4 regions of the Streptomyces sp. NPDC087906 genome follow, and region 1 is predicted to be linked to each of the others. Evidence: riboswitches for the same ligand, from Rfam matches in the RefSeq annotation. Region 1 holds a riboswitch; each other region holds the start of a gene.
The links. A riboswitch is a leader RNA that binds a small molecule or an ion and turns the genes downstream of it on or off. The one in region 1 is predicted to bind cyclic di-AMP.

Region 1 (7,553 bases):
TCCAGATGCCCGACCTGGAACTGCTCCCCGGCTCCTACGACCTGCCGGGCGCCCGGCTCCTCGATCTCGTCCAGGTGATGGACCGGATCAGGCGCGAATGCCCGTGGTCGTCGATCCAGACCAACCGGGGGCTGGCCAAGTACGGCATCGAGGAGATGTACGAACTGGTCGAGGCCATCGAGGACGGCGACGCCGACGAGCTGCGCGAGGAGCTGGGCGACGTACTGCTCCAGGTCGTCTTCCACGCCCGCATCGCCGAGGACGGCCTGCCCGCCGAGACCGATGAAGAGGACGAGACCGGGGACGAGACCGGGGACGAGACCGGGGACGAGACCGGGGACGAGCGCGACGACGAGCGCGCTGAGAAGACCACGCGGTTCTCCATCGACGATGTCGCCGCCACCCTCGTGGAGAAGCTGATCCACCGCCATCCCCATGTCTTCGGCGACGAGACCGCGGCGACCCCGGCCGACGTCAAGGCGCACTGGCTGCGGACGAAGGCGATCGAGAAGCAGCGCGACTCCGTCACCGACGGCGTACCGCTCGGCCAGCCGGGCCTCGCGCTCGCGGCGAAGCTCGCCGGGCGGGTGCGCACGGCAGGGCTGGACGTCGTACCGCCGCCGGGTGCGGGCGTCGGGTACGAGCTGCTGGCCCTGGCGGTACGGGCGGACGAGGCGGGCGTCGACCCGGAGACCGAGCTGCGTGCTGCTGCGCGTGTATATAGGGACACGATCCGCGCGGCCGAGGGACACGGCGGGGCGGACCACGCCTGACCGGCCGGGCGAGCGGGTCGTTAGGGTCGGGGGATGCCCGACCAGTCCTCCCCGGCCACACACCCGGCCACCCCAGCGACCACGCCCCCGGCCACCTGCCCGGCGGCGCCCCCGGCGGGCCCCGCGCCCGCGCTCTTCACCTGGGAGTTCGCCACCGACCCCTACCCGGCGTACGCCTGGCTCCGCGAGCACGCGCCGGTGCACAGGACCACGCTCCCGAGCGGGGTCGACGCGTGGCTGGTGACGCGGTACGGGGACGCCAAGCAGGCGCTCGCCGACGCGTGGCTGTCGAAGAACCCCGTGCACCACGCGGGGAGCGCCCACGCCAAGGGCAGGACCGGGATCCCCGGCGAGCGCAACGCGGATCTGATGACGCATCTGCTGAACATCGACCCGCCCGACCACACCCGGCTGCGCCGGCTCGTCTCCAAGGCGTTCACCCCGCGCCGGGTCGCCGAATTCGCGCCGCGCGTGCAGCAGTTGACGGACCAACTGATCGACGGCTTCGCGGCGAAGGGCTCGGCCGACCTCATCCACGACTTCGCCTTCCCGCTCCCCATCTACGCGATCTGCGACCTGCTCGGCGTACCGGCCGAGGACCAGGACGACTTCAGGGACTGGGCCGGCATGATGATCCGGCACGGCGGCGGCCCGCGCGGCGGCGTCGCGCGCTCGGTGAAGAAGATGCGCGGCTATCTCGCCGAACTGATCCACCGCAAGCGCCGGGAGCCCGGCGACGACCTGATCTCGGGCCTGATCCGGGCCGGCGACCACGGGGAGCACCTCACCGAGAACGAAGCGGCGGCGATGGCCTTCATCATCCTGTTCGCCGGGTTCGAGACGACGGTGAATCTGATCGGCAACGGCACGTACGCGCTGCTGCGCAACCCCGGCCAGCGGACCGGGCTCCAGGAAGCGCTCGCGGCGGGCGACACCGCGCTGCTCGCCACGGGCGTGGAGGAACTCCTGCGCTACGACGGGCCGGTGGAACTCGCCACCTGGCGCTACGCCACCGAACCGCTGACCGTCGGCGGGGTGGGCATCGCCACCGGCGACCCCGTCCTCGTCGTCCTCGCCGCCGCCGACCGCGACCCCGCGCGCTTCGCCGACCCCGACCGGCTGGATCTCGCGCGGAGTGACAATCAACACCTCGGATACGGGCACGGAATCCACTACTGCCTCGGTGCGCCCCTCGCCCGGCTGGAGGGGCGGACCGCACTTGCCACACTTCTGACCCGGCTGCCCGATGTGCGCCTTGCGGAGGATCCTTCCGATTTGCGGTGGCGTGGGGGGCTCATCATGCGTGGATTGCGCACGCTTCCGGTGCAGTTCACACCTCTGTCCCGCTGACGGACCGTCAAGTCCGTGACTTTCACGTGATCTCCGCTGCATCGACTTGTGACAGGCGTTCGAGTACCGCTACGTTCACCGACAACTCCACCCGCCACACGGTGTAGTCGTATTTCCCGTCACACGGAAGGCAACCGCATGTCCGCGAACGGCCGTCATCGCCGCCCTCGGCAGGCTCCCGCACTGATCGTCGCCGCAGGGGTGACCGGATCGGCGATCGCGATCCCGCTGCTCGGCGCTGCCGGCGCCTCCGCCGCAGACGCCACGACCTGGGACCACGTCGCCGAGTGCGAGAGCGGCGGCACGTGGAGCGCGGACCTCGGCAACGGCTACTACGGCGGGTTGCAGATGTCGCAGGAGACCTGGAACTCCTTCGGGGGCGACCAGTACGCCAGCCGGCCCGACCTCGCCAGCCGCGCCCAGCAGATCCAGGTGGCCGAGAAGGTCCTCGACGCGCAGGGCCCGCAGGCGTGGACGAGTTGCGCCGCGGTCTCCGGTCTCACGAAGAGCGCCGCCACGCCGGACGTCGACCCCGGCGCCGGGTCCGACCCGGCGGCCGAGGACGAAGCGCCGACCGGTGTGAGCAACGACAACGGCGGCGGCACGGTCGGCGGCGTGGTCGGCGGTGTGATCGACGGAGTGCTCGGCGTCGGCGACAGCGGCAGCGCGTCCCCGAAGGCCACGGACACGCCCGACCCTTCGGCGTCCGCCACGACCCCCTCCGGATCCCCTTCGGCGACCACACCCGCCCCTGACGCCTCCACGACCCCGTCCGGCAAGCCGTCCGGGACCCCCGCCAAGACGTCCAAGCACCGCGGCGCCGCGGCCCCCGAGACCACACAGCGGGGCAATTCGGTCGATAAGCGGGAAACCGGCCGTCACGCCTCGCGAGCTGACGAACCGGTACATGACGCGAAGGGCGACGGCATCTCCGTCGACCAGTACGCCGCCCCCGTGGACGCCACCCCGACGCTGATCGCCGACGCGCTGACACTGCCGGGCGGCTGGCAGCAGATCTACGCGGCGGACGCGGCGCTGGCCAGTGCGGATCTCGCTCAGTAACGCCTGGAACGAGGGCAGTTAGAGACCCTATGTCCACTTCTGTGCAAGTGAGACAAGGGTCTCTTTGCCGTAATTGGTGTGCTCTGCCCGCCGGGTTCGTCCCTTTCCGCTCCCACCTGCGAAAACACAACGGTGCCGCGGACCGGTACGGGCGATTTATCCGTGATGCTCTTCTTTGAACATCCGGGGCGGGCTGTGTTTACGTCTGACTCGCTCGCACCGCGGGCCCCGTCGACCGGCACGCCGAATCCTGCCGCCGGACGCCGGGAACAGTCGTCGCGTAAAGCGCCGTAGGCAGGAGCGGGGGACCCAAGGTAGGCGCCGGACCCGGCCGTCGAGAGACGGCCGCCGACCGGCTCGGGGTGTAGCCACATGCCGCGACGCGGCAGGTGGCCGGGCAACTCACTTGGCCCGAACCCGACAGCTCACCCCGCAGGCGTCGGTGAGGAGATGCTCCATGCTGCGTTCCAGCAATGCCAAGCACCGCCGCCCGTCCAAGGCCGTCCGCTACGCGACGCTCGCCGGAGTGACCGGTGCCGCCATCGCGGTGCCGCTGCTCGGTGCCACGTCCGCTTCGGCCGCCTCCACCTCGGAGTGGGACCAGGTCGCCTCGTGCGAGTCCGGCGGCAACTGGTCGATCAACACCGGCAACGGGTACTACGGCGGTCTGCAGTTCTCGTCGTCCACCTGGGCCGCGTACGGCGGCACCGCCTACGCCTCCAGCGCCGACCAGGCCTCCAAGTCGCAGCAGATAGCCGTCGCCGAGAAGGTCCTGGCCAGCCAGGGCAAGGGCGCGTGGCCGAGCTGCGGCGTCAACCTGTCCGGCGCTTCCAGCAGTTCGGACGCCGCCCAGCCGCAGGAGCAGGCTCCCCAGCAGCAGTCCCAGCCCAAGCGGCAGCAGTCGCAGTCGCAGCCCTCCGCGAAGCAGGAGTCGAGCCGCAGCGACGCGCAGCCCGCTTCGCGCGGCCAGAGCCGTCCCACCACGATCAAGAAGGGTGACGGCGAGTACAAGGTCAAGGGCGGCGACACCCTTTCGAAGATCGCCACCGCCCATCACGTCAAGGGCGGCTGGAAGAAGGTCTTCGACCTGAACAAGGACATCGTCAAGGACGCCGATGTGATCTACCCGGGCCAGCAGCTCCACCTGAGCTGACCCGACCGGTCCTCACCGACCACCCCGGTCCGGCGCGCTTCCCCCGTGCGTGCCGGGCCGGGGTTCCTTGTACGGGTCCCGGGTGCCGGGTGCGGGGCCCGGCGCGGGGCCCGGCGCGGGGTCCCGGTGAGGCGGCCGCCGGAATTGTCCGGCCTGCCGGGTATTCGGTCCTCATTTCGTCCCAGCGTGCGGGCACAGGCCGGCCCACGCCCCGCCGCCGGTTAGGCTCTTGCCGCAAGGCCAACGGGCCCTGCGCTCCAAGCGTCACATCCCAGAAGGAGATGCTCGTGCCGTCCATCGACGTCGTCGTAGCCCGGGAAATCCTTGACTCCCGAGGCAACCCCACGGTCGAGGTCGAGGTCGGCCTCGACGACGGCAGCACAGGCCGTGCTGCTGTCCCCTCCGGTGCCTCCACCGGTGCGTTCGAGGCCCTTGAGCTCCGCGACGGTGACCAGAACCGTTACCAGGGCAAGGGCGTCGAGAAGGCCGTCCTCGCCGTCATCGAGCAGATCGGCCCGGAGCTGGTCGGCTACGACGCCACCGAGCAGCGGCTGATCGACCAGGCGATGCTGGACCTGGACGCCACCCCCGACAAGTCGTCGCTCGGCGCCAACGCCATCCTGGGTGTCTCCCTCGCCGTGGCGCACGCCGCATCCGAGGCGTCCGACCTGCCGCTGTTCCGCTACCTCGGCGGCCCGAACGCGCACCTGCTGCCCGTCCCGATGATGAACATCCTGAACGGCGGGTCGCACGCCGACTCGAACGTGGACATCCAGGAGTTCATGATCGCCCCGATCGGCGCCGAGTCCTTCTCCGAGGCGCTGCGCTGGGGCGCCGAGGTCTACCACACCCTCAAGCGCGTCCTGAAGGACAAGGGCCTGGCGACCGGCCTCGGTGACGAGGGCGGCTTCGCGCCGAGCCTGGACTCCAACCGCGCCGCGCTCGACCTCATCCTCGAAGCGATCAAGGAAGCCGGCTATGTCGCAGGACGCGACATCGCGCTCGCGCTCGACGTCGCCGCCTCCGAGTTCTACAGCGAGGGCAAGTACAACTTCGAGGGCGAGTCCCGCTCGGCCGCCGAGATGACCGAGTACTACGAGGAGCTGGTCGCCTCGTACCCGCTCGTCTCCATCGAGGACCCGCTGTTCGAGGACGACTGGGCCGGCTGGAAGGTCCTCACCGACAAGCTGGGCTCCAAGGTCCAGATCGTCGGCGACGACCTCTTCGTCACCAACCCGGAGCGCCTCGCCCGCGGTATCGAGGAGGGCTCGGCCAACGCGCTGCTCGTCAAGGTCAACCAGATCGGTTCGCTGACCGAGACGCTGGACGCGGTCGAGCTGGCGCAGCGCAACGGCTTCAAGTGCATGATGTCGCACCGCTCGGGCGAGACCGAGGACGTCACGATCGCCGACCTCGCCGTCGCCGTGAACTGCGGCCAGATCAAGACCGGCGCACCGGCCCGCTCGGAGCGCGTCGCCAAGTACAACCAGCTCCTGCGCATCGAGGAGATCCTCGACGACGCGGGCGTCTACGCGGGCCGCAGCGCGTTCCCGCGCTTCCGCTCCGCCGAGTAGGACAGGCGGCACGGCGGTCCCGCTCTTGCCCGCCCGTCGTACGTACGTCCCCGGCCCCGGTCCCGTACCGTGTCCGGGGACGTACGTACGTGACACGGGAGGCGAGCGATGAGCGGGAGCCGGGACCGGTTCTCCACCGCGACCAGGCTGCGGGTGCTCGGCGAGCAGACCGCCGCCCGGGTCTACCGCTCGCAGAGCCGCCGGCAGGCGCGCCGCTCCCGGCTCACCGGCCGGGCGGCCTTCCTGGCCCTGGTCGTGTGCACGCTCGTCGTGGCGCTCGCGTACCCGATGCGGCAGTACGTGTCCCAGCGCAACGAGATCAGCGACCAGGAGCGGACGTCGCGTGACGCGAAGCGCCAGGTCGAGGAGTTGCGCGACGAGAAGGCGCGGCTCCAGGACGACGCGTACATCGAGCGGCTGGCCAGGGAGCACTTGCACTACGTGATGCCGGGGGAGACCGGTTTCACGATGACCGACCCGCACACGGTCGGGGAACAGCACGAGGTGGAGGGCGGGGCCGACCGCCCCTGGTACTCCAACCTCATGGACGACGTCGATCACGCCGACGACGCCGCCCGCCCGGACAGGTAACCCGGCGGGCGGGCCGCCGCGCACACCCTAGGCAGGCATGGACAAGCCCCCTCCGCAGACCGACCGCACCGAGCCCACCGAGGCGGATGTCGCGGCCTTCAGGCAACAGCTCGGCCGACCGCCGCGCGGACTGCGCGCCATCGCGCACCGCTGCCCCTGCGGTCAGCCGGATGTCGTCGAGACGGCGCCGCGGCTGCCCGACGGCACGCCCTTCCCCACGACGTACTACCTGACCTGCCCGCGCGCGGCCTCGGCCATCGGCACGCTGGAGGCGAACGGCGTCATGAAGGAGATGACCGAGCGCCTCGCCACCGACCCGGAGCTGGCCGCCGCCTACCGCGCCGCCCACGAGGACTACCTCGCGCGCCGCGACGCCATCGAGGAGCTGGCGGGCTTCCCCAGCGCGGGCGGCATGCCGGACCGGGTGAAGTGCCTGCACGTGCTGGTCGCGCACTCGCTGGCGGCGGGCCCCGGGGTCAATCCGCTGGGCGACGAGGCGCTGGCCATGCTGCCCGAGTGGTGGGCCAAGGGACCGTGTGTGATCCCGTTCACAAATGAGGAGTCCGGATGACCAGGGTGGCCGCCGTCGACTGCGGTACGAACTCCATCAGGCTGCTGGTCGCCGACGCCGACCCGGTGGCGGGCACGCTGACCGACCTGGACCGGCGGATGACGATCGTCCGGCTCGGCCAGGGCGTGGACCGCACGGGCCGGCTCGCCCCGGAGGCGCTGGAGCGGACCTTCGCCGCCTGCCGGGAGTACGCGGAGATCATCGAGAAGCACGGCGCCCGCCGGATCCGCTTCGTCGCCACCTCCGCGTCGCGCGACGCGGAGAACCGGGCCGACTTCGTACGCGGGGTGCGCGGCATCCTGGGCGTGGAGCCCGAGGTGATCACGGGTGACGAGGAGGCCGCGCTCTCCTTCACCGGCGCGACGAAGGAGCTGCCGGGCCACGAGAGCCGGCTGGTCGTGGACATCGGCGGCGGCTCGACGGAGTTCGTCGTCGGCGACGACCAGGTCAGGACAGGGCGGTCGGTGAACATCGGCTGC
Region 2 (7,553 bases), on a different contig from region 1:
GCGGTCGCCGGCCGCGAGTTGGGCGGCGGCCAGATCCATCCGCTCCTCGCCGGAGAGCCGGCCGTGGAAGGTGCCGCCGCTGAGGGCGACCTTGGTGAGCGGGGTGTGGGTGAAGGTCGGCGACGACACCTGCGCGGTGTGCACCCCGGCGGCGTCGGCGCGCTGGAAGACGGTGGGGTACGGCTGCCAGACGTGCGGGTCGGTCCAGGGCTTCCAGCGGAGCTGGTTCATCAGCGCGCCGGTGTCCGGGTCGCGCACGGTGTAGCCGGGCAGGCCGTGCGCGGAGGGCGGCAGGCCGGTGCCGACGGAGGCGAGCGAGGTCGCCGTGGTGGCGGGGAATCCCGCGGTGATCGGGCGGCCCGTCGCGCCGCGCGAGGTGGGCAGCAGCGAGGTCAGGAAGGGGGCCTCGACGGGGTGCGCGAGGATCTGCTCCCAGCCGAGGCCGTCGATCAGGAAGACGCAGTTCCGGTCGGCGGGGGTCAGTTCGGCGATGGCGGCGGTCATGTCCGGCACGCCCTGCCCGGCCGCGATGGTGGGCAGCAGGTCGACGAGGGAGCCGCTGCCGTACTCGGGCAGCGGCGCGGTGTCGAGACCGAGCGGCACGGGATCCTGCCAGAGCGGCTGGGCGGCCATCAGCGGTTGGTCGCGGTCGCGGCGGCGGCCGTCGTGGCCTCCGAGAGCGACTGGGCGAAGACGAGCGACTGCCGGACGGCGTCGGGCCCGTCGCCCGCCTCGCTGACCCGCAGGCTCAGGTCGTCGGCGGTGGAGCTGCCGGTGTAGCCGTGGTCGGCCTCGCAGTTGGGGTCGCCGCAGGCGGCGGGCTCCAGGTCGATCCGGGAGACGGCGCCCCACCCTATGGTCAGCACGACCTCGCGGGGCAGCGACCCCGGGGTGTACGACTCGGGGTTGGCGACGACCCTGCTGACCACGACGGACGAGATCCGGTCGAGCCTGACCGATTCGGTCGACGTCGTGGCGTACGGCGTGGGCGAGCTGCTGTCGGCGGCCTGCTCGTCGGTGTGGCTCACCACGAACCGGTGGGCGGTCAGGACGAGCACGGTCACATGGCGGCGCACCTCGTTGGAGTCGAAGGTGGTCTCCTGATGCACCAGATACGACTCGACGGGCTCCCCGCCGACAGCGGCCTCCACCGCTTCGGCCACCAGAGCCGGGTAGTAGCCGCTGCGCTCGATCGCCGTGCGCAGCCCCTGGGTCGTCGTACCGGTCTTCGCCATAGGTCACATCCTACGGTGGCCCCATGGCTGCGGGAGACGCCGCGTCGGCTGTCGAAGAAGCCGCGTCCTGGCCTCTCGCACGCGGGGTGTCAGTAGCTGGGGAGGCTGCGGGGGCCGAGATCGTCCCGGGCCGGCGGGGGTGCGAGACGTACGTGCGCGTCGAGCACGGACAGCCCGTGGGTGGCGACGACGACGGGTTCGAGCGCGACGGAGACGATCTCGGGATGGTCGTCGACCAGCAGCGAGAGCCGCAGCAGCAGTTCCTCCAGGGCCGCCGTGTCGACGGGGGCAGCGCCGCGCCAGCCGAAGAGGAGCGGCGCCGCCCTGATGGACCTGATGAGTTCGGCGACGTCGCGGTCGGTGGCGGGCACCAGCCGGTGCGCGACATCCCCGAGCAGTTCGGAGGCGGCCCCGGCGAGACCGAAGGAGAGCACGGCACCCGCCGCCGGGTCGAACGTCGCGCGTACGACGGTGTCGAGGCCGCGCGGCGCCATGGCCTGGACGACGGGCCGCAGCTCGGCGGGGCTGCCGAGGGCCTCGGTCAGCTCCTGGTAGGCGAGCCGCAGCCGCTTCGCGTCGCCGAGTTCCAGCCGTACGCCGCCGAGGTCGGCGCGGTGCCGCAGCCCCGGCGCCGTGGTCTTGAGGGCGACGGGATAGCCGAGGGCGTCGGCCGCTTCGACGGCGGTGTCGGGGTCGGGCGCCGCCAGCGTCGGCCGGACGGCGATGCCGTAGTGGCCGAGCAGCGCACGCGAGTCGGCCGCCGACAGGGCGATCCCCCGGGTGTCGGGGGCGGCGCCGAGCAGCCGGGTGATGAGGGCCGCGGCCTCGCCCTCGGCGATGTTCTCGTACTCCGGGACCCGCCCGACGGCTGCGGCCTCCCGCCGCCACTGCGCGTACTTGACGGCTTCGCCGAGCGCCCGTACGGCCCGCTCGGCGGCGGGGTAGGCGGGGATCCGCCGGCCGGCGGCGGTGGAGTCCGCCGCTCCCAGGGCCTCGGCCAGGCCCTCGATCTCCACATGGACCACGGCCACCGGTTTGGCGGGGGCGTCGGGGGCCGCTTCCCTCAGGGCGGCCGCCAGGGCGGGGCCGTCGGCGGGATGGGCGGTGCCGTCGTCGGCGACGACGCCGGGGATCGCCGTCACCACGACCGCGTCGCAGGCCGGGTCGACGACGGCCGTGGCCAGCGCGGCGCTGAAGACCTCGGGGGTCGCCGCCGTCGTCAGGTCCAGCGGCGGCAGCGGGCGCAGCCCGGCGGCGAGGCAGGCGTCGTAGGTGAGCAGGCCGAGCGATTCGGAGTTGCCGAGGATGGCGACGCGCGGCCCGGCGGGCAGCGGCTGGCCCGCGAGGAGCAGTCCCGCGTCGACCATCTCGGTGACGGTGTCGACGCGGATGACGCCGGCCTGCCGCATCAGGGCCGAGACCGTGCCCTCCGGGATGCGGCTGACCGGGACGGCGTGGCCGGGCGGCTCGCTGCCGCTGTGCCGGGCGCCCTTGACGACGACGACCGGTTTCGTGGCGGCCATCCGCCGGGCGAGCCGGGTGAACTTGCGCGGGTTGCCGAGCGATTCGAGGTACATGAGGACGACGTCGGTCTCCGGGTCCTCGTACCAGTACTGCAGGAACTCGTTGCCCGAGACGTCGGCGCGGTTGCCCGCCGAGACGAACGACGACAGACCGGCGCCGCGCCGGTGCAGACCGGAGAGCAGGGCGATGCCGATGGCGCCCGACTGGGTGAAGAGTCCGATACGGCCGCGGTGCGGCGACTGCGGTGTGAGGGAGGCGTTCAGCCGTACGTCGTCGGCGGTGTTGATGATCCCGAAGGCGTTGGGGCCGATGAGCCGCATCCCGTACGAGCGGGCCTGCCGCAGCAGGGCGCGCTGGCGCTCCCTGCCCCGGTCGCCGCTCTCGGCGTATCCGGCGGAGAGCACGACCACGCCCCGTACGCCGTGGGCGCCGCAGTCGGCGACGGCTTCCGGCACCCGGTCGGCGGGTACGGCGATGACGGCCAGGTCGACGGGGCCCTCGACGGCGGCGACCGAGCGCAGGGCGGGTACGCCGTCCAGCTCGCCCGCGTCGTCGGCGAAGGCGCTGTTGACCGCGTACGTACGACCCGTGTAGCCCGAGCCGAGGAGGTTGCGCAGGACGGTGCGGCCGACGCCGCCCGGTGTGCGGCTGGTGCCGACGACGGCCACGGATCCGGGGGCGAGCAGCCGCTGCACCGAGCGGGCCTCGGCCCGCTGCTCGCGACCGCGCTGGACGGCCAGCGACTCCGCGGTGGGTTCGAGGTCGAGGGTGAGGCGTACGGCGCCGTCCTCGAAGCTGCGCTTCTGGGTGAATCCGGCGTCCCGGAACACCTTGATCATCTTGTTGTTGGCGGGCAGCACCTCGGCGGCGAAGCGCCGGATACCGCGCTCGCGCGCGACGGCCGCGATGTGTTCGAGCAGCGCGGAGGCGACGCCGCGCCCCTGGTGGGCGTCCTGCACGAGGAAGGCGACCTCCGCCTCGTCGGCGGGCGCGGAGGCCGAGCGGCCCAGCTCGTCGATCCGGTCGTAGCGGACGGTCGCGATGAAGTCGCCGCCCACGGTGACGGCGAGTCCGACCCGGTCGACGTAGTCGTGGTGGGTGAACCGGTGCACGTCCTTGTCGGAGAGCCGGGGGTACGGCGCGAAGAAGCGGTAGTACTTGGACTCGTCGGAGACCTGCTCGTAGAAGCTCACCAGCCGTTCGGCGTCGTCGGCGGTGATGGGTCTGATCCGTGCGGTGCCTCCGTCGCGCAGCACCACGTCTGCTTCCCAGTGATCGGGGTACGCGTGATCCGACGGCGTCATAAGCCCAGCCTATGGCCTGGACCGCGGCGTACGCAGCGGTCGCGGCCGGTGGCGGGGCGGGGCACCCTGGGGCGGCAGAACCGTTTCGGCTGCACATGAGAGACTGGTCTAGACAACCTCTTGAGACTTGAAGGGCAACACCATGGCTGAGCGCCGCGTCAACGTCGGCTGGGCCGAGGGCCTGCACGCCCGCCCCGCATCCATCTTCGTCCGCGCCGCCACGGCCTCCGGCGTCCCCGTCACGATCGCGAAGGAAGGCGGCAGCCCGGTCAACGCCGCGTCCATGCTCGCCGTGCTGGGACTCGGTGCGCAGGGCGGCGAGGAGGTCGTGCTCGCATCCGACGCCGACGGCGCCGAGGCGGCGCTCGACCGGCTGTCGAAGCTGGTGGCCGAGGGGCTGGACGAGCTTCCCGAGACGGTCTGACCCGCTCGGCACGTCCGAAGCGTCCGTAGGAGAGCGGCGGGGGGGCCCCCGCCGGGGGGGGGGCCCCCCCCGCCCGGGGGGCGGCGGGCCGGCGGGGCGGCGCCCCCGCGCCCCGCGGCGCCCCCGGCGCGGCGGCGGCGGCACGCGGGGGGGGGGCGGGGGGGGGGGCCCCCCCCCCCCCCCCGCCCCCCCCCCCCCCCCCCCCCCCCCGGGGCGGGGGGGGGGGGGGGGCCCCCCCGGGGGGGGGCCCCCCCCCCCGCTTCCGTGTCCGCGTGCGCCCGCGTGTCGCCGCCGCCGCCGTCAGACGTGCACGCCGTGCTCGCGCAGATACGCCAGCGGGTCGACGTCCGTGCCGTACTCCTGGCTCGTCCTGGCCTCGAAGTGCAGATGCGGCCCGGTGGTGTTGCCGGTCGCTCCTGAGCGGGCGATCCGCTCCCCCGGCATGACGGACTGGCCGACCGAGACCTGGATCGAGGAGAGATGGCCGTACTGCGTGTACATGCCGTCGCGCATCCTGATCACCACGTTGTTGCCGTACGCGCCGCCCCAGCCCGCCTCCACGACGGTGCCGGCGCCGACGGCGACCACCTCGGTGCCGGTGGCGGCGTGGAAGTCGATGCCGGTGTGGCTGCCGGACGACCACAGCGCCCCGCCGCTCTCGTAGCCGGTGCTCACGTACGCGTGCGCGACCGGCGTCCGGAAGGCGTTCAGCCGCTTGCGCGCGGCGGCGCGTGCGGCGCGCTGCCTGGCCTCGCGCACCTCTTGGGCGCGCGCCTCCGCCTTCCGCTTCGCCTCGGCCTTGGCCGCGGCGACCCGCTTCGCCTGCTCGGCCGCCGCCCGCTGGGCCGTCGCCTGGGCGGCGATCGTGTCGCTGATGGAGTCGCCGATGACGATGGCCTGGGTGGTGGTGCTGCCCTGTCCTGCGGCCGGGCCCTCGGGCTCGGCGGCGAGCGCCTGGGAGGACAGTGCTCCGACGACTCCGCCGACGGTGAGCGTCGCGACGCCCGCCACGCTCAGGCTCCTGCGGGTGGGACGTCTGCGGGCACGGTGCTTCCCGGTGGGACGGGTGAACGCCATGGAGTGGCTGGTCCTTTCCTTCCTTCTCGCCTACCGGGTTAGCTGACGGGTTCGGAGCAGGAAGGTCTCCTACGGGCACCTCCGCGCGGTCGGCGAAGGCATCCGATTCACCCCAGGGACGTGGGTCCCCGGCTCCCCAGGCTCGCGCCTGACGGGGACTCGGCGATGGCTGCCCGATGCCGCGGTCGCGGCTGGTGACTGGCGGACAGCCCGACCGACGCTAAGCGGGCGGACTTCGCATCGCCAAAACCGCGCGGGCATTTGTAGCGCACACCACAGGGCAGAGCGGGCAAAAGGGAGAACCCCGGCCACCCGCACCGGGGTTCTCCCTTTCCATCGCTCGGCGTGCGGAGCGATCAGCCCGCGACGACCGTCACATCGCCGATACCGAGAGCCGTGACCGGCTCCTTGATCTGCGCGGCGTCACCGACGAGCACCGTGACGAGCCGGTCGACCGGGAACGCGTTCACGGCCGCCGCCGTCGCCTCGACCGTGCCCGTCTCGGCCAGCCGCGCGTACAACTGCGCCTGGAAGTCGTCCGGGAGGTGCTGCTCGACCTGGTCGGCCAGCGTCCCGGCGACGGACGCGGCCGTCTCGTACTTCAGCGGGGCGACCCCGACCAGGTTCTGCACGGCGACATCCCGCTCGGCCTCGGTGAGGCCGTCGGCGGCGAGGGTGCGCAGCACCGTCCAGAGGTCGTCCAGCGCCGGGCCCGTGGACTCCGTGTCCACCGAACCGCTGATGGCGAGCATCGCGGCGCCCGTACCGTCGGCGGCCGAGCGCAGCACCTGGCCGAACGCCCGTACGCCGTACGTGTAGCCCTTCTCCTCGCGCAGCACCCGGTCGAGCCGGGAGGTCAGCGTGCCGCCCAGGCAGTACGTGCCGAGCACCTGGGCCGGCCAGACGCGGTCGTGCCGGTCGGCGCCGATGCGGCCGATCAGCAACTGCGTCTGCACGGCGCCCGGACGGTCCACGATCACGACGCGGCCCGTGTCGTCGGCGCTGATCGGCGGAACCGGGCGCGGCTCGGCCGTGTTGCCGGTCCAGTCGCCGAGGCTGTCGGCGAGCACCTGGTCCAGATCGACGCCGGTGAGGTCCCCCACGACCACGGCGGTGGCCGTGGCCGGGCGGACGTACGCGTCGTAGAAGGCGCGCACGGCCGCCGCGTCGATCCGTTCGACCGTCTCCTCGGTGCCCTGGCGCGGCCGGGACATCCGCAGGGAGGCGGGGAACAGCTCCCTGGAGAGCTGCTTGGCGGCGCGGCGGCCCGGGTTGGCCGTCTCGTGCGGGATCTCGTCGAGGCGGTTGCGGACCAGCCGCTCGATCTCGCTGTCCGCGAAGGCGGGGGCGCGCAGCGCCTCGGCGACCAGGCCGAGCGCCTTGGGCAGCCGGGAGACCGGCACTTCGAGGGAGACCCGGACGCCGGGGTGGTCGGCGTGCGCGTCGAGCGTGGCGCCGCAGCGCTCCAGCTCGGCGGCGAACTCCTCGGCCGAGTGCTTGTCGGTGCCCTCGGACAGGGCGCGCGCCATGATCGTGGCGATGCCGTCGAGCCCTTCAGGCTCGGCGTCGAGCGGCGCGTCGAGGCAGATCTCGACGGCCACCACCTGCTGTCCCGGGCGGTGGCAGCGCAGCACCGTCAGACCGTTGGCCAGGGCGCCGCGTTCGGGCGCGGGGAAGGCCCAGGGCCTGGCTTCGCCGGCCGTCGGCCGCGGGTGGAACTCCATGGTCGCGGCAGCCTCGGTCACTTGTCCGCCCCTTCGTGCTCGGTCTCTTCGGTGGCCGCTTCGCCGGCGGACTCTTCGGCGGACTCTTCGGCGGCGAGGGGTTCGTACACCAGCACCGCCCTGTTGTCGGGGCGCAGTCGCGCCGCCGCGACGGCCTTCACCTCGGCCGCCGTGATGTCCAGGACCCGGGTCACCGCGGTCAGGGCGAGCTGCGGGTCGCCGAACAGCACGGCGTACCTGCACAGTTCGTCGGCGCGCCCGGCGA
Region 3 (7,553 bases), on a different contig from region 1:
AGCACGCGACGGTCTCGGCGGCGGGGCTCGCCACCGGCGGACTGCATCCCGTCGTCGCCGTGTACGCCACCTTCCTCAACCGCGCCTTCGACCAACTGCTGATGGACGTGGCCCTGCACCGGCTCGGCGTGACCTTCGTCCTCGACAGGGCAGGGGTCACCGGGGTCGACGGGCCCTCGCACAACGGCATGTGGGACATGTCGATCCTGCAGTGCGTCCCCGGCATCCGGATCGCGGCCCCCCGCGACGCCGACCAGCTCAGGGCCCAACTGCGCGAAGCCGTCGACGTGGACGACGCGCCGACGGTGCTGCGCTTCCCCAAGGAGTCGGTGGGCGAGCCCGTACCGGCCGTGGCCCGGCTGGGCGGGATGGACGTCCTGCACCGGCCCGCCGAAGGCAGCGCCGACGTCCTGCTCGTCGCCGTCGGAGTGCTGGCGGCCACCTGCCTTCAGGCGGCGGAACTGCTCGCCGGAGCAGGCGTCCGCTGCACCGTCGTCGACCCGCGCTGGGTCCGGCCCGTCGACGAACACCTCGCACCGCTCGCGGCGCGGCACCGACTTGTCGCCGTCGTCGAGGACAACAGCCGCAGCGGCGGCGTCGGTTGGGCCGTCGGGCAGTCACTGCGGGACGCCGGGGTAGACGTGCCCCTGCGGACGTTCGGCATCCCCGAGCAGTTCCTGGCACACGCCAAACGCGATGAGGTACTGGCCGAGATCGGTCTGACACCGGTGGAGATCGCAGGACGGATCAGTGCCGCCCTGGCACACAAGGAGAGCACGGAATGACCCAGCCCACGGAGGAGCCCAAGGGCTTCGACCTGACGCAGCTCCTCGCCGAGCGCGGCGCCGAGCGCTACGAACTGCACACCAAATACCTCAACCACCAACTCCCGCGCATGCTGCACACGATCGGCTTCGACCGGGTCTACGAGCGGGCCGAGGGCGCCTACTTCTGGGACGCCGAGGGCAACGACTACCTGGACATGCTGGCCGGCTTCGGCGTGATGGGCCTCGGCCGCCACCACCCCGTCGTCCGCAAGGCGCTGCACGACGTGCTCGACGCCTCGCTCGCCGACCTCACCCGCTTCGACTGCCAGCCGCTGCCGGGACTGCTCGCCGAGAAGCTGCTGGCCCACACCCCGCACCTGGACCGGGTGTTCTTCGGCAACAGCGGCACCGAAGCGGTCGAGACCGCGCTGAAGTTCGCCCGCTACGCGACCGGCAGGCCCAGGGTCCTCTACGCCTCGCACGCCTTCCACGGACTGACCACGGGATCGCTCTCGGTCAACGGCGAGGCCAGCTTCAAGGACGGCTTCGCGCCGCTGCTGCCCGACACCGCGATCCCGCTCGGCGATCTGGCCGCGCTGGAGCGGGAGTTGAAGCGCGGCGATGTGGCCGGCTTCGTCGTGGAGCCGATCCAGGGCAAGGGCGTGCACGAGACACCGCCCGGATTCCTGCTCGCCGCCCAGGAGTTGCTGCACAAGCACAAGGCACTGCTGATCGCCGACGAGGTGCAGACCGGGCTCGGCAGGACCGGCGACTTCTACGCCTACCAGCACGAGGCCGGGGTCGAGCCTGACCTGGTCTGCGTGGCGAAGGCGCTCTCCGGCGGTTACGTACCCGTCGGCGCGACCCTCGGCAAGGACTGGATCTTCAAGAAGGTCTACTCGTCGATGGACCGGGTCCTCGTCCACTCCGCGAGCTTCGGCTCCAACGCGCAGGCCATGGCGGCGGGACTCGCCGTCCTGTCCGTGATGGAGGACGAGCGGATCGTCGCCAACGCCAGGACCACCGGCGATCTGCTCAGGACCCGGCTGGCCGAGCTGGTGCCGCGCTACGAGCTGCTGCACGAGGTGCGCGGCCGGGGGCTGATGATCGGCATCGAGTTCGGCCGGCCGAACTCGATCAAGCTGCGGAGCCGCTGGACCATGCTCCAGGCGGCCCGCAAGGGGCTCTTCGCGCAGATGGTCGTCGTACCGCTGCTCCAGAAGCACCGCATCCTCACCCAGGTGTCCGGCGACTTCCTCGAAGTGATCAAGTTGATTCCGCCGCTGACCATCGGCGAGCGCGAGGTGGACCGGTTCGTGGACGCCTTCACCGCCGTCATGGACGACGCGCACGGCGGCGGCGGACTGATGTGGGACTTCGGCAAGACCCTGGTGAAGCAGGCGGTCGCCAACCGGTAGCCGCCGGCGCCGTTCGCGGCGCGGCGCGGGGCACCGCGCGGAGCACCACGCGGTATTGCCTCCGAGGCAAGAAATTTGCCTCGGAGGAAAGTTCCTGGCGCAATGGAGGCATGACCACACCTCCTGCCGGAGCGGCAGCGGACCGGCTGCCCGACGAACTCCCCGGCGTCGCCCCCCGGCTGCGTGAACTGCGCCGCGGCCGGGGGCTCACTTTGGAGGCCGCCGCCCTGCGGGCAGGTCTTTCGGCCGCCCATCTGTCCCGGCTCGAGACCGGAGCCCGGCAGCCGTCGCTGCCCATGCTGCTGGGCCTCGCCCGGATCTACGGTACGACGGTCTCCGACCTGCTGGGCGAGATGCCGCCCGAGCGTGACCCGATCGTCCGCGCGGGACGCACCGAGCCCGTCGAGGCGGACGGCTGGACGTACCACCAGGCGGGCGGCTCGGGCCGGGCGATGCAGCCGCTGCGGGTCACCGTGCCGTACGGCGCGCAGGGCGACCTGATCAGGGTGCACCCGGGGGAGGAGTGGATCTACGTCCTCGAAGGGCGGCTGCGGCTGGGCCTCGGCGACGGTGTCCATGTGCTCGACCCGGGGGACAGCGCCCACTTCGACTCGCTCACCCCGCACCGCATCGCCGCCGCCGACCCGCCGGGCACCGGGCTGCTGTTCGTCCACACCCTGCTGCAGAGCCCGACCGCCGAGCTGTGTCTCGGCGGCCCGGCTCATCGCCGCTGACCTGCCAGCCCCGTACGGGAGAAGAGAGCCGTCCCATGCCGGAGAACCCAGTACCGAAGCGTGCCCCGCGCAAGGAGTGGACGCTTCCGAAGTCCCTTGTCGTGCGGCTCTTCGCCTATTTGGTGGCCGGCCATCTCTTCGCCGGCTTCCTGTACCTGCTCTTCACGGTCGGGAAGTAGTCCGGCCCGCTCCTGCCCCGGGCGCCGCTGCCTCAGGTACCGCTGCCTCAGGCCTCGCCGTCGGTCAGGAGATGGGCGCGCAGCCGCTCGACGGTCCCGGGTGCCAGCGACAGGCCCTCGGCCAGATAGCGCTCCGTGGAACCCCAGGTGGTGTCGATGGTCTCGAAGGCGGCGGCCAGATACGCGGCGCGGGCCTCGAACAGCGGACTGAGCAGCTCCATCACCTCGGCGGAGCGCCCGGTGGGCGAGGTGTCGTCGCGGTGCACCAGATACCGCCTGCGCGGGTCGTTGGACTTGAGGTAGTCCTCCTCGATCGCGTCCCTGCCGACCCCGAGGGCCAGCAGGGTCACTGCCATCGTCACCCCGGCCCTGTCCTTGCCCGCCGCGCAGTGCAGCAGCGCGGGCAGGTCGTCGTCGGCCAGGGCGTGCAGGACACGGCTCAGCTCGGGGGCGCGGTCGACGGGCATCGACCGGTACGAGCCGGTCATCCGCTCGGCCGCCCTGTCCTCCGAGAGGATCGCCTTGAGCTGGTCGAGATCGCCCTGCCGGACCATCCGCCAGAACTGCGCGCCGTCGGCCGGGTCGCTGAGCGGGATGTTCACGTTCCGCACGCCGGGCAGGTCGATGTCGGGGCCGTCCAGCTTGAGGTCGGCGGAGTTGCGGAAGTCGAAGACCGTGCGCAGCCCGAGCGAGGCCAGGAACGCGGCGTCGGCGGGGGCGGCCGACGCGAGATGGCCGCTGCGGAACAGCTTGCCGTGCCGCACCCACCGTCCGTCCGTCGTCGGCAGCCCGCCGACGTCGCGGAAATTGCGTACTCCGGTCAGCTCGGGCTCTGTCGACGGGACGGGTGGTAGCTGCTGTGTCACGGAAGCTCCTCCAGATCTGGCGCCGCCCCCAGGGACGGCGATGTCGGCTTCCGACTTTATGGCATCGGTTATGACGTGACCTGCCCGTACCGGCTGTCCGTATTGAGCATATTGACCCAACGCGCCCCGGATGTGGGGGAAATGGGTGTCCGGCTGGTGAGCAGGATCATATCGGTGACGGTCCGTGGCGGAGAACAGAAATGGAATTCCATGGTCCGGGGGAATTCGAAGATCCGGAATCCACGCAGGGTGACCGTCGCTCCGAGGTGGTGCCCGAGCACCCGCCGGCGAATTCACCGAACGGCTTGTTACCGCCGACCCCGCTCGCTTACCGTCACCGTCAATCCGGGCGGAACGCCGAATCCTGCCGCCACCCGGAATTCCCATCCACCCACGTGTGGCAGGAGCGGGGGACCCAGGTAGAACGCCGATTCCGGATGTCCGGACGGCTTGGGGTGAAGTCGCGCGACAAGCGCGGCAGGGCAGCTCCGGCCCTAACCCGACAGCTCACCTCGCAGGCGCAGGAGAGGAAATTCGCCATGCCCGGAAAGGGTAAGCACCGCCGTCCCAAGTCCCGTTCACTCGCCCGCGGATTCGCCGCCGCAGGTGCCGGCGGTGCCGCGCTCGCGATGCCGTTCATCGGCGCCACCGGCGCCCACGCGGCCGAGCACGCCGCACCCACCGCCGCACCGGTGAAGGCCGCTTCGGCGAAGGCCGCGTCAGCCAAGGCCGCATCGGTGAAGGCCGCTCCGGCGAAGGCGGCCACGACGTACTCCGTGGTCCCCGGGGACTATCTGTCCAAGATCGCGGCCAGGGAGCAGGTGAGCGGTGGCTGGCACAAGCTGTACGACGACAACCGCTCGGTCATCGGCTCCGACCCGTCCCTGATCAGGCCCGGTACGAAGCTGACCATCGGCGCGAAGGCACCGGCGGCGGCGGCCCCCGCGGCCCCGAGCGCCTCGGCGAAGACCACCGCGGCCACCGCCACCACCGCGACCCCCGCTGCCGCCACGAAGCAGACCGACGGCGGCTACACCCTGCCGGTCGACGGCGCGCCCATCGGTACGCCGTACCACCAGAACGGCGCCATGTGGTCCAGCGGCTACCACACCGGCACCGACTTCGTGGTGCCCACCGGCACCACGGTCAAGGCCGTCGCCGCCGGTACCGTCGTCACGGCGGGCTGGGGCGGCTCGTACGGCAACCAGGTCGTCATCCGGCACAGCGACGGCGACTACTCGCAGTACGGCCACCTGTCCGCCCTCACGGTCTCCGCAGGGCAGACCGTCACCGAAGGGCAGCAGATCGGCGTCTCCGGCGCGACCGGCAATGTGACAGGTCCGCACCTGCACTTCGAGATCAGGACCGGCCCCGACTACGGCTCGGACATCGACCCGCTGGCCTACCTCCGCGAGCACGGCGTCACCGTCTGAGCCGCGCCACCGGAATAGCGCCGCCGTCCGCTTCACCGCGGGCGGCGGCTATTCCGGCTTTTGCAGAACTTGACCGGTGGCGTTTCTCACCACCCGTCAACCCCTCCTTACGGTCGCGTAGGTCACATCCGTAAGAGGAGCATATGGAGACGTGGCAAACGATTCGAGATCAAGAAGACATGACGTCATCGGGTCGTACACGGCGATCGGTGACAGTTTCACCGAAGGTGTAGGAGATCCGGGGCCCGACGGCCGGTACATCGGCTGGGCGGACCGGCTCGCGATCCTGCTCGCCGACCAATTGCCGGTGTGCCACGCACCCGTGGACACGGCGCACGGCGATTTCCGGTACGCCAATCTCGCCGTACGGGGCAGACTCCTCGACCAGATCGTCGCCGAACAGATTCCGCGCGCGAAACAACTCGCCCCGGATCTCGTGACGTTCTGTGCCGGCGGCAACGACATCATCCGGCCCGGCACCGACCCCGACGATGTCGCCGAACGGCTCGAACGCGCCGTGGCCGACCTCGCGGGCGCGGTGCCCACCGTCATGATCACCACCGGGTTCGACACCCGGGGCGTGCCCGTCCTGCGCCATCTGCGCGGCAAGATCGCCACCTACACCGCCCATGTACGGGCCATCGCCGACCGCTACGACTGCCCCGTCCTCGACCTCTGGTCGCTCAGGTCCGTGCAGGACAGGCGCGCCTGGGACGCCGACCGGCTGCATCTGTCCCCCGAGGGCCACACCCGGGTCGCGCTGCGCGCCGCGCAGGTGCTCGGCCTCGACATACCGGCCGACCCGGACCAGCTCTGGCCGCCGCAGGCGCCACGCGGCGCCTTCGAGGTGCGGCGCGACGACATCAACTGGGCCAGGGAACATCTGGTGCCCTGGATCGGCAGGCGGCTGCGCGGCGAGTCGTCAGGGGACCATGTCGCCGCGAAGCGGCCCGACCTGCTCCCGCTGGACCACTGAGAGCGCGCCCGGGGGAGAGCCGGGCCGGCCGATCGCCGCGGGGATCCGCTCCAGCACGCCGCCGGCGAACACGTCGTACAGCGGCAGTGTCTCCAGATGCACATAGCCGATGTGGCAGTCGCACACCGCGAGCGGGCAGGCGCGGGGGCGCAGCGCCGCGCGGTACGAACCGTCGTACAGATTGCCCAGCTCGGCCGGGACGAAGTGGCAGCGCCGTACCGTACCGGCACCGTCCACGGAGATCACCGACTCGCCCGTGCGGCAGGGCAGCCCCGCCGACCTGTGCGGCCGGCGGCTGTACGGGAACAGCGGGTCGAGGTCCGTCCAGCGGGCCGCCTCCTCGTCGGTGTAGGTGTGCCCCTCGGCCGCGTTGATCCACAGATAGACCTGGGCGGGCAGCGCCGCGCGCAGCCGGCGGGCGTGCGCCAGATGGTCCGGCAGACCCACCACCCCCACACTGAACCGGACGCCCCGCGCCGTCAGCTCCTCGCACTTGGCGAGGAAGCGGTCGTACGGCGTCTGCCCCGGGTGGTACGTGCACCACAGGGCCAGCGTGTCCGGGTCGGCGTCGTCCAGCCAGTCGGCGCGCGCGCTGAGATTGGTCTGGACGGCGACCCGCCGGACGTGCGGCAGCCGGGACAGCTCGGCGAGCGTCCTGCGGTACCAGGAGCGGACCAGAGCCTCGCCCCACGGGGTGAACAGCAGCGACAGCCGGTCCTCGGTCTGCGCGGCGGCCCAGCCGGCGAACCGCTCCAGCGCCGCGCGGTCGGCGCGCAGTTGCTCGCGGCTGTCGCGCCGCTTGGCGAACGGGCAGTACGGGCAGTCGTAGTCGCAGGAGGCCAGCGGGCCCCGGTAGAGGATCGTCAGGTCCATCGCGCCGCTCACTTCGTCTCGTAGGCGGCCATACGCGCGCGCACGGCGGGGGAGAACAGCAGCGGACCCAGCGCGTCGGAGTGCGCGAGACCTTCGGGCGAGAGCCGCAGCAGTCCGGCGTCCGCAGCCGCGTCGAGCCAGCCCCGCTCGGCCGCGAACCGCAGCTCGGCGGGGAAGTCCTCGTCGGGCGCGCTGCCGAACCGCGCCCGGTACTCAGCGATCTCCATGCCCTGCGCCTGGAGGACCGACTGGAGCAGATGGCGGCGCCGGGCCTCGTCCCCGTCCGGGGCGAGCGCGAAGCCGATCC
Region 4 (7,553 bases), on a different contig from region 1:
GCGCCACCGGATCCGTCCAGGGCGCACTGGCCTCCGGCGCGCGGGCGGCCCGTGAGGTCCTGCGCGAACTGCGTCCTTAGGTCGCCGTCCGCGCGCAACCGGTCACGGCGCCGCCGGCGCCGCACCGGCCGCCGGCTGCGGGCCGTACGCGGTCAGGAAGCGGTTGCGGAACGTGTCCATCCGCCAGACCGGGGCGTGCGGGCCGGGCCGCAGACCGTCCTGCCAGCCCCACGGGGCGATCTTGTCGAGGACGGCCGGGTCATGGGCCACGATCGCGATCGGCACGTCCCGGCTCGCGTGGTCACCCGCGACCTTCGGGATGGGCTGGTGGTCGCCGAGGAAGACCAGCACGGTGTTGTCGTGGCCGTACTTGGCCACGTACGACACGAGGCTGTTCACCGAGTACTCGACGGAGTCCGCGTAGTCGCCCCGGACCTCGGGCCTGCCGCGCAGCACGGCGCGCGGGTCCTTGCCGGCCGCGTGGATGGCGTCGTACACGGAGCCGTCCCCGACCTGGTCCCAGCCGACCGACGTGGGGAGCGGGGCCCACGGGTTGTGGCTGGAGGTGAGGATGATCTCCGACATCAGCGGCTTGGGGCCCGGTGTGCCGTGTTCGAGCCGCTCGAAGGACGACAGGACGAACTGGTCGGGCATCCGGGACCAGCCGAAGGACGGGCCCTGGTAGCCGAGCTGCCGGGAGTCGTAGATGTTGTCCAGGCCGAAGAACTTCCCCTCCGGCCAGGCCCGGGTGACCCCCGGCATGATCCCGACCGTCCGCCACGCGTCGGCACGCTGGAAGGCGCCGGTGAGTGTCATCCGGTCGCCGGAGGTGACGGTCTCGTAGCTGCGCTGGTTGGTGATCCACAGCCCGGACAGGAACGTGGAGTGCGCCAGCCAGCTCCCGCCGCCCGCCGTCGGCGAGGTGAGGAACGCGCTGCGGGAGGAGAACCCGGCCGCGCGCAGCTTGCTCGTGTTCTCCGCCAGCATCGCGTCGATCTGCGGCGCCATCGACGGATCCTCGACCGCGCTGCGGCCGTAGCTCTCGATGAAGGCGAAGATGACGTCCTTGCCGCGCAGCCCGGTGAGCAGTTGGTCGGGCGGCGTCTTGCCGAAGGGGTCGACGGCCGCGGCTTTGGCGAGCTGCCGCTCGTCCCGCAGACTGTCGCGCGCCTGCTTCACATGGCTGTAGACCAGCTCGCCGGTGCTCCGGGACGCCACCGGCGCCCCGGCGAGCTGCGTACCGAGCGCGGCGCAGATGATCCACGCGACGCCGAGGACCGCGGTGGTGCCGAGCGTGGCCCTGGTGTCGCGGACCACGGGACGGCTCACCCTGAGCACCGCGAGCGGCATGAGGACGAGCACGGCGGCGACGATCAGGATGACCCCGATCACGGCGCCGACGGCGAGCGCCTGGCCGCCCGAGTCCCGCAGGAACGCCTCGGCGTCGTCGAACAGGAACCAGTCGAGCCGCGCGTCGAACGGCCGGTCCAGCTCGTTGTAGAAACCTATGTCGAGGAACTTGAGGATGGTCACAAGACCGAGGGCCACCCCGGCGGCGATCGCCACCACCCGCCGCGCCCGCTGCGGCAGGAACGGCAGTACGGCCGCGCCGACCAAGCCCTCCACCGGGATCCGGAGGAAGGCGGAGACGGTGGGATCCGTGAGGTTGTTCGGCAGCAGCAGCGCGAGGAGGACGAGCACGGCGGCGAGCCCGGTGAGCACCAGCGCCGCAGCTCGGGCGACGCCGGGGCGCCTCTCCCGCCAGGTGCCGGAAGCCCCGGCCCCGGGAGTGCCGGCGCCTGGTGTGTCGGCGCCTGGTGTGTCGGGGGAGCCGTCGACAGGGCCGTCGGGGCCGGGGTTCCCCTTCTCGCCGGTCTTGTCCGTGTCCGGCAGTTGACGAGACTTCATGAAGGGCGACAACCCAAGTTCCTTCCGCGCGAGGCCCGGTGGTGACATCGCGGACCAGGCACAGAGGGTCGGGGCCGCAGACTGGTGTACGGCCCAGCGATGCGTTTCGTTCAACGCACGACTGCGGAAATCACGGTCACGCGGCAGGGCCGCGAGCGGCGGTCCCGGCCGTCCGTCAGCTCAACCCGCGAACCGGGGGAGCCACTTCACCCGGTAGTCGGCGTGTCCCGCGTGCTCGGCCGCGATCTGCCGGACGACGAACCCCAGGCCGACCGCGCGCCCGGAGGGGAAATCGCGGGCGGGGCGGTCCACGTCCAACTCGGCGACCTCGGCGTACTCACCGAGGAGCACCCGGGTGGTCTCGATGCGGCGGAGGGTCTGCGCCGGGTCCTGGTGGGCGATGTGCCGGTCGTAGCCGTAGTCCTTCATGCTGAAGGCGATCGGGCCCGTCGTGCTGTGGACCTCGCCCGGCCGCTCCGGCGGGCAGCGCCACGTGTCGCCGCCACCGCCCCGCGCGATCTGCTCCTCCTCGTCCAGCCGGGCCCGGACGAAGGCGATCAGTGCGTCGTTCTCGTTCACGCGTCTTGCTCCTCGAAACGGCCCGTCCAGAGCTGTCAGTGGGCTTGGCGGGCTGGGACGGCCGTCAGGAAGGATACCCCCGCGCGGCAACGGCACTTGCCTCACCGGCGACCGCACGAACACCGCCCATATGGGCGATTTGACGGTATTAACCGTCACGTCCGTATAGCCACCGAAAAAGCAACTTGTCGCCCCCCGTTCCTCGTTGAAGCGCGCGGTTGCGCCATATCTCCGTGATGTGTGTCACGTAAGGACATGTCGGTCGGGAGAGCGGTCCGCTGCCATTTCCCTCGCACAGAAGGAAAGTTGAGTTCTCGAACGTCCTGCGGGTAACGGGATTGCCGCTCCTTCGCATTCCTGATTCGAGATGTTTCTGTAATGCGGGACTTGTTCCGGCCGACTGTTGTCGCTTACGTTCACGTCACTCCGGGTGGACCGCCTAATCCTGCCGCCGTCCGGAAAACCCAATCCCACTCACTTACGGCAGGAGCGGGGGAACCAAGGTAAGCCGCCGGTCCTCATCCAGGACCGGCTAGGGGTGAAGTCGCATTCAGGTGCGGCCGGACATCTCCAGTCCGAACCCGACAGCTCACCTCGTAGGCGACGGAGAGGAATTAGTCATGCCCAGGAAGCACCGTCGTCCCCGTACCGGCCGGCTCACCCGACGCCTTATCGCATTCGGTACGGGTGGTGCGGCGCTCACCATTCCGCTGGTGGCCGCCACCACCGCCACAGCGGCGCCGTCCGTACACAGCTCGGCCGTCGCATCGGCAGTGAAGTCGGCGCCCGCGTCCGTCGTGGCCGCCAAGAAGGCCGCTTCGAGGACGTACTCCGTGGTCCACGGCGACTCGCTCGCCAAGATCGCCCGCAGCCACTCGCTGAGCGGTGGCTGGAAGAAGCTCTACCAGGACAACCGGCAGGCCGTCGGCGACAACCCGTCGCTGATCCACCCCGGTCTCAAGCTGACCCTGGGCGGCAAGGCCGCGTCGAAGCCGGCCGCGACGACCGCCGCCAAGAGCGCGAGCAGGACCGCCGTCAAGGCCGCTCCGAAGGCCGAGGCCAAGCCGGCCGCGGCCGCCGCCGCCCCCTCGGCGTCCGGCAAGAGCGCCCAGGGCGGTACGAGCACCACCCCGATCGAGACGGCGGCGAAGTCGTACACCAACGACCTGGACGGCTGGATCAAGGAGTCGCTGGACATCATGGCCGCCCACGGCATCCCGGGCAGCTACGACGGCATCTACCGCAACATCATGCGGGAGTCGTCCGGCAACCCGGCGGCCATCAACAACTGGGACTCGAACGCCGCCGCGGGCACGCCGTCCAAGGGGCTGCTGCAGGTCATCGACCCGACGTTCCAGGCGTACCACGTGGACGGCACGTCCATGGACAGCTACGACCCGGTGGCCAACATCACCGCCGCGTGCAACTACGCGGCTGCCACCTACGGCTCGATCGACAACGTGAACGGTCCCTACTGACCGGACCTTCACCCACCCGACGGGCCCACTCCGGCCGGACGACGCACACGTCCGGCGGGGGTGGGTCCGTTCGGCATGCTGGGGATGCGGCGCGTCACGCAGGCGCCGACACGGCGCGCACCGGTGCGTCCGCTGCCCCGGCCGAGCCCGGCCATCGCGTAGCCGATGCTGCCGAAGGCGATCAGGGTGAGCAGCAGGGCGAGGGTCCAGAAGAGCATCGCCGGGCCTCCGGGTCTCGGAGCGGGGCGTGACTCCTGCCCGCGGTGGGACGCATCGGCAACGATGCGCAGAGTGCGATCCCTGCGGACGATAGCCCGTCGGGCCGTTTCTGAACAGGCGTCAAGTCGCCATCCGCCACGCCCTCCGGGCCCGGCGCAGACCCGACGTGCCGGCTCGGCCGAATGAACGGCGGGGAAACGGCATCCGTCGTGTCGAAGTCATATTTACGTACAACCTTCTAGGGTGTGGATGAATCTCACTCGGTGACCGCCGCTGTTGACGAGGGAGCCCGAATGCTGAAAGTGAGCATAGTGATTCCGGTTTACAACGCCGGAGAGCATCTGGACCGCTGCGCCGCATCACTGACCGGCCAGAGCCTCGGATCCGACGCCTACGAGATTCTCTACGTGAACGACGGGTCGACGGACGATTCGGCCGATCGGCTGCACCGGCTCGCCGCCCGCCACCCGCATGTGCGCGTCCACCATCAGGAGAACTCCGGCTGGCCCGGCAAACCCCGCAACGTCGGCGTGCGACTGGCCCGCGGCAAGTACGTGCAGTTCGTGGACCAGGACGACGAACTCGCCCCGGAGTCGCTGGAACGCCTGGTCAGACTGGGGGAGCGGAACGACTCGGACATCGTGCTCGGCAAGATGTACGGCACGATGACGGGACCGAGCAACGTGTTCAAGCGGACCGTCGAGCGCTGCACGGTCAAGGACGCGCCGCTGATCGAGAGTTTGACGCCGCACAAGATGTTCCGAAGATCCTTTCTGCTGGATCACGGCATCACATTCCCCGAAGGGCGCGTCCGGCTCGAAGACCAGCTCTTCATGGCGCGCGCGTACACCCGCGCGCGAACCGTCTCCATTCTCGGCGACTATCCGACCTACCGCTGGGTCCGCCGGGCGGACGGCGGCAACAGCAGCAGCGGCGCCACGACGGCCGACACGTATTACCGCCATCTGCGGCACGTTGTCGACGCCATCAAGGAGGGCACCGAACCGGGGGAGTTGCGCGACAGACTGCTACGGCGCTCCTATCGGGTGGAATTACTCCGACCGGTGACCGAGCCGCGCGTTCTGCAACGGACCGGGACTCAACTGCGCACGTATTTCGATGTCGTTCGGCGGATGGCGCTTGAATGTTTCCCACCGGGGGTCAGAGAGGGAATGCCGGCCGTCGGAGGACTGCGGGCCACCCTGCTGGAGGAGGGCCGGCTGGAATCCCTTGTCGAACTCGCCCGGCGCACCGGCGGAATCAGACCGCGGCTCGACATGGAGAAGCCTTTCTGGCGGCAGGACAAACTCGTGGTGCGCACCACGGTCCGTCATGTCCGGCCGAATGGTGAGCCGTTGGTTCTCGTGCAGCGCGACGGAAAGATGTTCCTCGATCCCGAACTGCTGGCGGGCATCGAAGGCGCGGAGGACTTCGAGGTGACCGATCCTTTCTCCTATGCCACGGGCGAGCTGCTCGTACAGAACACCTCCGACGGCCACTGGTGGTATCCCGACAGCGAACTGACCCCGGAACTGCGGCCGCTCGGCGCGGGACGGCACGAAGTGGTGATCACGGGCGAGACCCTGCTCGACCCGCACTCGCTCGCCGGCGGCAACCCGCTGGCGAGCGGTCGCCACCATGTGTGGCTCAACTACCAGGTGCTGGGCCTCGGTCGGCGGGCCAGAGTCGCCAGCGACGACCGGCCCCATCTCCCGGTGCGGCGCATCGGCGGCCGCATCCTCGTCCCCAACTGGTTCGGGCCGCACTCCCAGCTCCAACTGACCGCCGGTCAGCCGGGCCGCCAGCTCTGGCTGCGGCACTTCGTGGCGTCCGCGGCGACCCGTCCCGGGATACGCCGCCTCGTCCGTACGGCCATGGGGAAGCTGCCGGCGGGCCTGCGGGGCCGGGTGCGGTCCGCCGCCCAGGAAGCCTCCCGCTGGGGACGCGGGGAGCGGGGGGAGCACGGGAAGCGCTCAAGCTGACGCGTTAGACAAAGTTCGTACGGCTGTCTAATGTGTCAGGTGTGAGTAGTCCTGAGCAGAAGTCCGACGACCCGAAGCGCGCCGCCGTGCTGGCGGCAGCCCTCGGCGTGTTCGGCAGGTACGGATTCCAGAAGACGTCCATGGAAGCGGTCGCCAAAGCGGCGGGCGTGTCCCGGCCCGGCCTCTACCTGCACTTCTCGAACAAGGAGGAGCTGTACCGCGCCACGATGCGCGGGGTACTGGAACGTGCCCAGCAGGGCATGGAGGCGAGCTTCGACGACCCGTCGGCGAGCTTCGAGGACCGCACGGTGGCGGCGCTGGACGCCCTGATGGGCCAGTACGTCGAGACCCAGGTGGCCAGAGACCTCGGTGAGCTGCTGGAGAACAGCGGACCGCAGCTCGGCTCGATGTTCCACGACCACCAGGAGCAGGCGCGGGCGACGATCAGCGACCGGGTCGGGGCACTGGCCCCGCCCGGCCTGCTCACCGACGAGCTGACCGCCGACGACGTCATGGACGTCATCTTCTCCGCGGCCCTCACCTGGAAGCAGACCTCGGCCACCCGCGCCGAGTTCCGCGACCGGATCAGACGTGCCGTCCGGCTGATCTGCCGCGCCGCCGGCTGACAGCCGCCGCCCCGACACCTCCGGGCCCCGGCCTCCGAACCCCGGCCTCCAGGCCCCGCACACCGACCCACGGAGTACAGCCATGCCCCGAACCACCACCCCGGTCACCACCACCCCCTTCACCGGCACCTCCACCGCTGCCGAGGTCATCGACGGTGTCGACCTGACCGGCCGGCGCGCCGTCGTCACCGGCGCCGCCTCCGGTATCGGCCTGGAGACCGCCCGTACGCTGGCCGGCGCCGGCGCCGACGTCACCCTGGCGGTACGGGACACCGCCGCCGGCGAGCGTGCCGCGGCCGACATCCGCACCGCGACCGGACGCGACACCCGGGTCGCCCATCTCGACCTGGCCGACCTCACCACCGTCGACGCGTTCGCCGAGGACTGGACGGGACCCCTGCACATCCTGGTCAACAACGCCGGGACCATGGCCCTGCCCGAGCGCAGCACGACCGCCGAGGGCTGGGAGACGCAGTTCGCCGTCAACCATCTGGGCCACGCGGCCCTGACCCTCGGACTGCACGACGCGCTCGCCGCCGCCGGTGGCGCCCGGGTGGTCGCCGTCAGCTCGTCCGCCCATCTGATGTCCCCGGTCGTCTTCGAGGACATCCACTTCACCGCCCGGCCCTACGAGGCGTGGTCCGCGTACGGCCAGTCGAAGACGGCGACCATCCTCTTCGCCGTAGCGCTGTCCAAGCGGTGGGCGTCCGACGGCATCACGGCCAACGCGCTCCACCCCGGGGGCATCATGACCAACCTCC

Region 2: it holds a riboswitch for cyclic di-AMP, as region 1 does, so the genes downstream of both, ACZ63I_RS13110 (M23 family metallopeptidase) here and ACZ63I_RS04885 (transglycosylase family protein) in region 1, are expected to answer to the same signal.
Region 3: it holds a riboswitch for cyclic di-AMP, as region 1 does, so the genes downstream of both, ACZ63I_RS09930 (M23 family metallopeptidase) here and ACZ63I_RS04885 (transglycosylase family protein) in region 1, are expected to answer to the same signal.
Region 4: it holds a riboswitch for cyclic di-AMP, as region 1 does, so the genes downstream of both, ACZ63I_RS07015 (LysM peptidoglycan-binding domain-containing protein) here and ACZ63I_RS04885 (transglycosylase family protein) in region 1, are expected to answer to the same signal.

Annotation. Positions count from the first base shown of each region.
Region 1 is NZ_JBVJLC010000001.1:1,101,288-1,108,840, forward strand. Features, by position in the region: gene ACZ63I_RS04870 (nucleoside triphosphate pyrophosphohydrolase) at 1-773, shown strand, start outside; gene ACZ63I_RS04875 (cytochrome P450 family protein) at 807-2,123, shown strand; gene ACZ63I_RS04880 (transglycosylase family protein) at 2,262-3,185, shown strand; cyclic di-AMP (ydaO/yuaA leader) riboswitch at 3,462-3,639, shown strand; gene ACZ63I_RS04885 (transglycosylase family protein) at 3,643-4,338, shown strand; gene eno (phosphopyruvate hydratase) at 4,626-5,912, shown strand; gene ACZ63I_RS04895 (FtsB family cell division protein) at 6,021-6,503, shown strand; gene ACZ63I_RS04900 (DUF501 domain-containing protein) at 6,541-7,074, shown strand; gene ACZ63I_RS04905 (Ppx/GppA phosphatase family protein) at 7,071-7,553, shown strand, end outside.
Region 2 is NZ_JBVJLC010000003.1:828,387-835,939, forward strand. Features, by position in the region: gene ACZ63I_RS13090 (alkaline phosphatase family protein) at 1-633, opposite strand, end outside; gene ACZ63I_RS13095 (DUF5998 family protein) at 633-1,235, opposite strand; gene ACZ63I_RS13100 (bifunctional acetate--CoA ligase family protein/GNAT family N-acetyltransferase) at 1,325-4,063, opposite strand; gene ACZ63I_RS13105 (HPr family phosphocarrier protein) at 4,206-4,487, shown strand; gene ACZ63I_RS13110 (M23 family metallopeptidase) at 4,788-5,564, opposite strand; cyclic di-AMP (ydaO/yuaA leader) riboswitch at 5,578-5,739, opposite strand; gene ACZ63I_RS13115 (M16 family metallopeptidase) at 5,921-7,288, opposite strand; gene ACZ63I_RS13120 (M16 family metallopeptidase) at 7,306-7,553, opposite strand, start outside.
Region 3 is NZ_JBVJLC010000003.1:78,233-85,785, reverse strand. Features, by position in the region: gene dxs (1-deoxy-D-xylulose-5-phosphate synthase) at 1-785, shown strand, start outside; gene ACZ63I_RS09950 (aspartate aminotransferase family protein) at 782-2,185, shown strand; gene ACZ63I_RS09945 (helix-turn-helix domain-containing protein) at 2,296-2,919, shown strand; gene ACZ63I_RS09940 (DUF6126 family protein) at 2,955-3,098, shown strand; gene ACZ63I_RS09935 (tyrosine-protein phosphatase) at 3,146-3,964, opposite strand; cyclic di-AMP (ydaO/yuaA leader) riboswitch at 4,343-4,500, shown strand; gene ACZ63I_RS09930 (M23 family metallopeptidase) at 4,504-5,397, shown strand; gene ACZ63I_RS09925 (SGNH/GDSL hydrolase family protein) at 5,549-6,373, shown strand; gene ACZ63I_RS09920 (STM4011 family radical SAM protein) at 6,320-7,246, opposite strand; gene ACZ63I_RS09915 (STM4012 family radical SAM protein) at 7,255-7,553, opposite strand, start outside.
Region 4 is NZ_JBVJLC010000002.1:374,471-382,023, reverse strand. Features, by position in the region: gene ACZ63I_RS07030 (NAD(P)/FAD-dependent oxidoreductase) at 1-80, shown strand, start outside; gene ACZ63I_RS07025 (LTA synthase family protein) at 103-1,908, opposite strand; gene ACZ63I_RS07020 (DUF6221 family protein) at 2,089-2,487, opposite strand; cyclic di-AMP (ydaO/yuaA leader) riboswitch at 2,939-3,105, shown strand; gene ACZ63I_RS07015 (LysM peptidoglycan-binding domain-containing protein) at 3,108-3,965, shown strand; gene ACZ63I_RS07010 (hypothetical protein) at 3,974-4,183, opposite strand; gene ACZ63I_RS07005 (glycosyltransferase family 2 protein) at 4,478-6,166, shown strand; gene ACZ63I_RS07000 (TetR/AcrR family transcriptional regulator) at 6,208-6,792, shown strand; gene ACZ63I_RS06995 (SDR family NAD(P)-dependent oxidoreductase) at 6,875-7,553, shown strand, end outside.